2 regions of the Buttiauxella sp. WJP83 genome follow, and region 2 is predicted to be linked to the other one. Evidence: predicted binding sites of a transcription regulator. Region 2 holds the regulator's gene; the other holds the start of a gene.

Region 1 (4,431 bases), 950 kb from region 2:
AGTGGCAACTGCTCAGGTGCAACAGCCAGAACATAACGCTCCTGGGATTCGTTACACCATACTTCCAGCGGGCTCATGCCAGGTTCATCGTTGAGAATTTTACGCAGATCAAAGCGCCCGCCTCGGCCACCGTCGTTCACCAGTTCTGGCATCGCGTTAGAAAGACCGCCCGCGCCCACATCATGGATAAACAGGATGGGGTTGGCATCGCCCAACTGCCAGCAGCGATCGATAACTTCCTGGCAACGGCGCTCCATTTCAGGGTTGTCACGCTGTACAGAAGCAAAATCCAGATCCGCATCAGACTGGCCGGATGCCATAGAAGAAGCCGCACCACCACCCAAACCAATGTTCATGGACGGACCGCCGAGGACTATCAGTTTTGCGCCAACGGTGATTTCGCCTTTCTGAACATGGTCAGCACGAATGTTACCGATGCCGCCAGCCAGCATGATGGGCTTATGGTAGCCACGCAGCTCTACGCCGTTATGGCTGTTGACTTGTTCTTCGTAAGTACGGAAGTAGCCTGTCAGCGCCGGACGACCAAATTCGTTGTTAAATGCCGCGCCGCCCAATGGGCCGTCAGTCATAATATCCAGCGCCGTCACGATGCGCTCAGGCTTGCCGAAATCTTCTTCCCACGGCTGTTCAAAGCCCGGAATACGCAAGTTGGAAACAGAGAATCCAACCAGGCCCGCTTTAGGTTTAGCACCGCGACCTGTCGCACCTTCATCACGGATTTCGCCGCCGGAACCGGTCGCTGCACCCGGCCATGGAGAGATCGCCGTTGGGTGGTTGTGCGTTTCGACCTTCATCAGGATATGCGCATCTTCCTGGTGGAAGTCGTAGCGGCCTGCATCGTGATCGGCAAAGAAACGCCCTACCACCGAACCTTCCATCACCGCGGCGTTATCTTTATATGCCGATAACACGTAGTCCGGGGTTTTCTCAAAGGTGTTTTTAATCATTTTGAACAGCGACTTAGGCTGCTCGACGCCGTCAATAATCCAGTCGGCGTTGAAGATTTTGTGGCGACAATGCTCGGAGTTCGCCTGCGCGAACATGTACAGCTCAATGTCGTTCGGGTTGCGTCCCAGTTTGGTGAACGCATCCTGCAAATAATCGATTTCGTCATCTGCCAGAGCCAGGCCCAGACGAATGTTGGCTTCAACCAGCGCTTCACGACCTTGAGATAACAGGTCAACACTTTGTACTGGGGCTGGTTGATGCTGTGAAAACAGTTGCTGCGCGTCATTGAGCGAGTCAAACACGCCTTCCATCATGCGGTCATGCAAGAGTGCGGCAACGTCCTGACGTTGCGCCTGAGTCAGCGTGCTGCCGGTGACGTAGTACGCCACGCCGCGTTCCAGACGTTTAACTTTTGCCAAATCGCAGTTATGAGCAATATCGGTCGCTTTAGAGGACCAGGGTGAGATGGTACCAGGACGCGGCGTGACCAGAATTAAGTGGCCGGTCGGGGCGTGGTCGGCAAGGGTTGGACCATATTTCAACAACCGTTGCAGACGGGCGTGCTCTTCAGCCGTTAGCGGCGCATCGAGATCGGCAAAGTGAACATACTCGGCATAAATGTCGCTGACCGGAAGGTTGGCGTCATTAAAACGGGCCAGTAATTTGTTAATACGAAATGCCGATAAAGCGGGCGAACCACGCAGAATTTCCATCATCAAAGATCTCTCGTCTTCGAAACGCCAGGGGGACGCTTCAGTGGGCGCAAGGGGAAAACGGGCGCCATTATAGATAATCCTCCGCCATGACGAAACCGTTTGCGTTGAAATAAACAGATTACTTTTTTGTGATGATAATTTAACCAGAAATGTTGAATAAGTTGCACAGTGGCGTTTTGTTAAGCAAAATGCGCCACACCTTATTGTATAGCCTCCATTTTTGAAGCCTGTTGTTAGCTAAGACTCGACGCCTCGACGCAGATTAACTATTTGAAAAGATTTAAATTTAATTATCTGCTTATCGGTGCCGTAACCGTGTTGCTGGCAGTGGCGCTATGGCCCTCCATTCCCTGGTTCGGACAAGCCGAAAACCGCATCGCCGCCATTCAAGAGCGGGGAGTTCTGCGCGTCGGTACAATTGAGTCGCCGCTGACCTATACCCTTTATCAGGGCAAACAGATTGGCCTGGATTATGAGTTAGCAGAGCAGTTTGCCCACTACCTCGGCGTAAAGCTGGAAGTGACTGTTCGCCCAAATATTCAAGAACTGTTCGACGACATTGATAATGGCAGGGCCGATATTATCGCTGCGGGTCTGGTGTACGACACACAACGCAGTCAGCATTACCGTGCAGGCCCGGCTTACTACTCCGTTTCACAGCAGATGGTTTATCGCATGGGCAGCCCGCGCCCTAAGACACTGGCTGGCATTAAAGAAAACCAATTGGTGCTTTCGCCTGGTGTCACATCTCTGAGTGCGTTGAATAAACTTAAACAACAAAAATACCCGGATTTGAGCTGGCGTATTGATGAGCAACACAGCAGCACAGAATTGTTGCAGCAAGTGGTGGAAGGGAAAATCCCGTTTACTATTGCCGATTCTGTTGCGATCAGCACCTTCCAGCGCGTTCATCCGCAGCTTGCTGTCGCCCTGGACATTACCGACGAACAGCCGGTAACCTGGTTTAGCGCGTTAGACAGCGACGACAGCCTGTCCGCCGCCCTGCTCGACTTTTATAACCGACTCAACAGTGACGACACGTTCGCACGCCTGGAAGAAAAATATCTCGGCCACGTTGGGGATTTTGATTACGTCGATACCCGTACGTTCCTGAAAGCGGTAGATGCCGTGCTGCCTGAGCTTCAGCCATTATTCGAAAAGTATGCCACCGAACTTGACTGGCGTTTGCTGGCGGCCATCTCTTATCAGGAATCACACTGGGATAACCAGGCCACCTCACCAACCGGTGTGCGTGGTTTGATGATGCTCACCAAAAATACGGCCCAAAGCCTCGGTGTCACCGACCGGCTGGATCCAGAGCAGAGTATTGAAGGGGGAAGCCGTTATCTGAAGGATATGGTGGCAAAAGTCCCTGACAGTGTGCCAAAGGATGAACAGATATGGTTTGCGCTGACGGCTTATAACATGGGTTATGCCCATATGCTTGATGCCCGCCAGTTGACGGCAAAACAAAAAGGCAATCCGGATAGTTGGGCAGATGTAAAAACACGGCTGCCGTTACTTAGCCAAAAACAGTATTACTCGAAAACAACGTATGGATACGCCCGTGGTCATGAAGCGTATGCGTATGTGGAGAATATCCGGAAATATTACATCAGCCTGGTGGGGTACTTGCTCGAGAAAGAGAAGCAGGAAGCGCAAGAGCTTAAATATGCCGAGGCGTATCCAGTCGTTGCGCCCGTTGAGTTGGCTATTCCGAGCTTCGGGCCTTTTCCTTTAGGGCCTTTTTCTCAAGACGGCGGGCTCGAAAAAAATCACTCAGCATGGCCGAACACTCTTCTGCCAAAACGCCCTCAGTCACCGTAACCTGGTGATTCATACCAGGATGACCCAGCACGTCCATTAGCGATCCGATTGCGCCGGTTTTGGCATCACGCGCGCCAAACACCAAATGACCGATGCGGCCATGAACCATCGCCCCTGCGCACATTACGCAAGGCTCAAGGGTGACATACAGCGTGGTTTCCAGCAGGCGATAGTTTTGCAACACCAAACCGCCCTGACGCAGCGCCATAATTTCCGCATGCGCTGTGGGGTCATGTCGGCCAATAGGGCGGTTCCAGCCTTCACCTATCACCTGGTTGTTATGCACCAACACCGCACCAACCGGAACTTCGCCTTCTTCCCATGCACGACGAGCGAGAGTCAATGCATGACGCATCCAGTGTTCATGGGTAAATTCGCTTTCTGACAAGGGAGTCTCCGGGCTAGATTTGGGCGGCGCATTATATACCCGTCATACTTCAAACTGCATCTTTGTTGGCTGCATTTACTCACCCGAATCACTTAGTTAACTAAGCTCATCGGGATTCGTTCATTTGCCGCCGCGATGCAGCTCGAATTATTTTGGGTATAGATAGATCTTATATGAGGCGAAATAGCATCATTCCAACTGTTGCAATTGCCCTTGCGGCGTCACACGCCAGCGGTGTTGGCAGAAATAGAGCAAGGGGTTGTCCTGATTGCTGTCGCTATAGCCACTGTAAAGTTGCAGTGGCGTGCCAATCTGCTGTTCGAGCTGAGATACTTTTTCATGCCCCAGGCATCGCAATGTGAGCACCCACCCACCGTGGGAGCGTTTGATTTGGCTGGCAATAAGCTTAACTTTTGGCAGCCACGCCGTATCAAAATAGACCTGCTGCACCAGCGGTTGCGGAGAACCGGTAATCAACCACACATCAGCATCTGAACTGGTGAGGTAATCGGTCAGGCGCTGCTGTACCAC
Region 2 (4,431 bases):
AGCGCACGTTGTGAAAAGCACAACGAAGAGCACAGAAAAGAGCAGTAAGAGTAAAGATAAAACCACTACCGCCAGCAAGAAAACTAACACCTCTTCTAAAACCACCAGCAAGAAAAAAGAATCCACTGCCTCAAAGAGTAAAATCGCTAAGAACACCAGCAGTGCAAAAACAAAACATCTTGCAAAAAATGATCGTAAAAACTCCTCCCAGCTCGCGAAAGTCCAGCCTGTTACTTTTACCGAAAAATGCAGTAAACCGCGTAAGGGCTACAAAACGCGCTGTGTGAAAGTCAAAGCAGAGCAACCAACGACGATTGCAGCAGCGCACAAAGTCCGGGTGCAGAAAGCACAGAAGACGGCGATGAACAAACTGATGGGCCAGATTGGCAAACCGTATCGCTGGGGTGGCACGTCGCCGCGTACTGGCTTCGATTGCAGCGGTTTGGTTTATTACGCTTACAAAGATTTGGTGAAATTCCGTATTCCGCGTACTGCAAACGAAATGTATCACCTGCGTGATGCTTCTCCGGTTGATCGCGGGGAACTGGAAACGGGTGACCTTGTGTTCTTCCGCACCCAAGGCCGTGGCACTGCGGATCACGTTGGTGTCTACGTCGGTAATGGGAAATTCATCCAGTCACCGCGTACTGGCCGTGATATTCAAATCACCTCGTTGAGCGAAGACTATTGGCAACGCCACTATGTTGGCGCTAAACGCGTCATGACATCTAAAACCATTCGTTAAAACCTTCACCTGCCCTGAAATGGGCAGGTGAGTTCTTCTTTTGCTTATCCTTTCAATTTGTTAACCTAAACCCGCATTAAAAGTGGTTATTTAGAAGTAAACAAAATAATAAGGAGTTAGCAATGTCGTTCGAACTACCTGCATTACCGTATGCGAAAGATGCTTTAGCACCGCATATCTCCGCTGAAACCCTGGAATACCATTACGGCAAACACCATCAAACCTATGTCACTAACCTGAATAACCTGGTTAAGGGCACAGCTTTTGAAGGTAAAACGCTTGAAGAGATCGTTCGTACTTCCGAGGGTGGTGTTTTTAACAACGCCGCTCAGGTGTGGAACCACACCTTCTACTGGAACTGCCTGGCACCAAATGCAGGCGGGGAACCTACTGGCGAACTTCTGGACGCTATCAACAAATCTTTCGGTAGCTTCGCTGAATTCAAACAACAGTTTACTGATGCCGCTATCAAGAACTTTGGCGCAGGTTGGACGTGGTTAGTTAAACAGGAAGATGGCGCTTTAGCGATTGTTTCTACTTCCAACGCGGGTACGCCACTGACGACTGCCGCTAAACCACTGCTGACGGTGGACGTCTGGGAACATGCGTACTACATCGACTACCGCAATGCTCGTCCTAACTACCTCGAGCATTTCTGGGCGCTGGTGAATTGGGCGTTTGTTGAGAAGAATCTTGCAGCGTAGAAGTTTGCTCCCTAAATAGTTCGTGTTGCGGAGCTATTTAGGGGAATGTTAATGGGCCGCGATAAGCGGCCCATCTTAATCAGTGCAGTACGGCAGTTAATGCGCCGCAAACAATCAAAGCCAGAACAATAACTGTGGTCGTGATTGAAAATTTCAGGTCGGTACTCATCAGCAACTCCTTTTTGTTACCTTACAAAACAGCCTTACAATTGATGTGTCATGATGAGTTTCCCACAATCGGAGATAAAAATCCTCACGGTTTTAACCCGATATCCATTTTCCCTCTTCCACTTTTCGCCAGGATAGGCCAAAATCCCTCGCTAATTTATTGCGTATCGTCAATTCAATGCCCTCCTCCCGTTTTATGTCGCAATCCCGGCATACCTGCAACCATTATGTTGCCTTTGGAGTCAGCGTACGCAAACGTTTAACACATTAGTAATCAGGGGGTTAAGAGATGGCCCGGAGTGAAATTTAATGGCGACAATCAAGGACGTGGCGAAGCGCGCAAACGTTTCCACTACAACCGTATCACATGTGATTAACAAAACCCGTTTTGTGGCGGAAGAAACGCGCAACGCGGTATGGGCTGCAATTAAAGAATTGCACTACTCACCGAGTGCTGTAGCACGAAGCCTGAAAGTTAATCACACCAAAACGATCGGTCTGCTTGCCACTTCCAGTGAAGCACCTTATTTCGCCGAGATCATCGAAGCGGTGGAAAATAGCTGCTTTGAAAAAGGCTATACCCTGATTTTGGGTAACGCACACAATAACTTTGAAAAACAGCGCGCTTACTTATCGATGATGGCGCAAAAGCGTGTCGATGGTTTGCTGGTGATGTGCTCTGAATATCCAGACTCCTTGCTTTCCGTTCTCGAAGAGTACCGCCACATCCCAATGGTTGTGATGGACTGGGGCGAGTCCCGTGCTGATTTCACCGACTCCGTGGTCGATAACGCATTCCACGGTGGCTACCTGGCGGGTCGTTATTTAATTGAACGCGGTCACCGCGAAATTGGTGCTATCCCCGGCCAAATGGAACGCAATACTGGCGGCGGTCGCCATGCTGGCTTTATGAAAGCACTCGAAGAAGCGGGTATTTCTATTCCAGAAAACTGGATTGTTCAGGGTGACTTTGAACCTGAATCCGGTTATCGCGCTATGCAGCAAATCCTCGGCCAGTCTCATCGCCCTACCGCAGTATTCTGTGGCGGTGACATCATGGCGATGGGGGCAATTTGTGCCGCTGATGAGATGGGACTGCGCGTACCGCAGGATATTTCCATTATTGGTTACGACAATGTGCGTAACGCGCGCTTCTTCTCACCGGCGTTGACCACCATCCACCAGCCAAAAGATTCGCTGGGGGAAACGGCGTTTAACATGCTATTGGATAGAATCGTTAATAAACGCGAAGAGTCCCAATCGATTGAAGTCCATCCGCGTCTGATTGAACGCCGCTCGGTAGCTGATGGCCCATTCCGCGATTATCGTCGTTAAGTGTTGTTGAGCCCGGGTTTACTCGGGCTCAGGTTCCTGTAACCATTCCTGATTCATCGTTTCACTGTCCCCCAGATAATCCAGTAACCAGCTCAACGCAGGTGATGCGTCGTTTTGCCGCCAGGTCAGGCAACATGCTGCGTCAGGAAACGGGTTATCCAGGGTTAATTCGCTCCACCGCCCGGAATCCAGCCACGGCCTGGCGATATGCAACGGCACCATGCCGATACACAAACCCGCGCTCAAACAATCCGAACCGGACTGCCAGTCAGGCACCACCACACGGCGCTGGTTATCTAAAAGCCAGGTAATTCGTTTGGGTAACGAACGCGAGGTATCTTCGAGTACCAAAGACGGCCAGTCACGCAGGTCATCGTCGCTTAACGTCCCACCGCGCTGTGCCAGAGGATGAGTGGAAGCCACCACACAACGCCAGCTCAACGTTCCCATATCGCGGAAGGCATAACGCCCTCCGACCGGAATAGCCTGGGTTGCACCAATAGCCACCTCGACACGACCATCCGCCAGCGCATCCCATACGCCGTTGAACACTTCCTGGAAGATGCGCAGTTCGATATCCGGAAAATGGCGATAGAAATCCACGACCAGTTGCCGCGTTCGCTCAGGTTTAACGATGTTATCAACGGCTATAGCCAGATGCCCGCGCCATCCGTTTGCGATCTGTTGGCACTGCTGCCGTGTCGTCATCATTTTTTTGATAACAGAACGGCCCTCTTTAAGGAAAAAGAGGCCCGCTGGGGTTAATTCGACATCACGATGACGCCGTTCGAATAGCGGAACGGCTAACCAATCTTCGAGTTGCCGCACCGTATAGCTAATGGCAGACGGAACGCGGTGCAACTCCTGTGCCGCACCGCTGAAGCTACCATTGCGCGCCACCGCATCTATCACTTCCAGCGAGTATTCTGACCACATTTCTCTGCTCACAAAATTTTTGAACGCAACCTACAAATATTAGCGTTTCACAAGCGTAATTGCACTCCGTACACTCTCGCGGCAATGAACCTGCAAGATTAATCAAGAGAAAATTATGCAACCTTCAAAAGGATTTCTTATCTGGCTGGCCGGCTTAAGTGTGCTGGGCTTCCTTGCCACAGACATGTACCTGCCTGCTTTCGCTGCCATTCAGCAAGATTTACAGACCGATGCATCGGCAGTCAGTGCAAGCCTGAGTCTGTTCCTGGCTGGATTTGCGTTTGCCCAGTTAATGTGGGGACCCCTGTCAGATCACTTCGGCCGTAAACCGGTATTACTGGCGGGGTTAAGCCTGTTCGCCATTGGCTGTATCGGCATGTTGTGGGTCGAAAGCGCCACTGCGCTATTGGTACTGCGTTTTGTTCAGGCAGTTGGCGTCTGTTCGGCGGCAGTAAGCTGGCAGGCTCTGGTGACCGATTACTACCCGGCGAATCGCGCTAATCGTATTTTCGCAACGATTATGCCGCTGGTTGGCTTATCCCC

The links. Region 2 encodes PurR, which represses purine synthesis genes. Its sites were predicted from a motif close to CANGCAAACGTTTGCNTG; they were not measured.
Region 1: the regulator PurR is predicted to act here: its motif matches at 1,774-1,791, upstream of purL (phosphoribosylformylglycinamidine synthase).

The regions. Positions count from the first base shown of each region.
Region 1 is NZ_CP110080.1:1,111,052-1,115,482, reverse strand. It holds gene purL (phosphoribosylformylglycinamidine synthase) at 1-1,685, opposite strand, end outside; gene mltF (membrane-bound lytic murein transglycosylase MltF) at 1,956-3,512, shown strand; gene tadA (tRNA adenosine(34) deaminase TadA) at 3,397-3,867, opposite strand; gene yfhb (phosphatidylglycerophosphatase C) at 4,090-4,431, opposite strand, start outside.
Region 2 is NZ_CP110080.1:2,058,681-2,063,111, reverse strand. It holds gene OH773_RS09545 (C40 family peptidase) at 1-745, shown strand, start outside; gene sodB (superoxide dismutase [Fe]) at 868-1,449, shown strand; gene cydH (cytochrome bd-I oxidase subunit CydH) at 1,529-1,618, opposite strand; gene purR (HTH-type transcriptional repressor PurR) at 1,927-2,952, shown strand; gene punR (DNA-binding transcriptional activator PunR) at 2,971-3,888, opposite strand; gene punC (purine nucleoside transporter PunC) at 4,004-4,431, shown strand, end outside.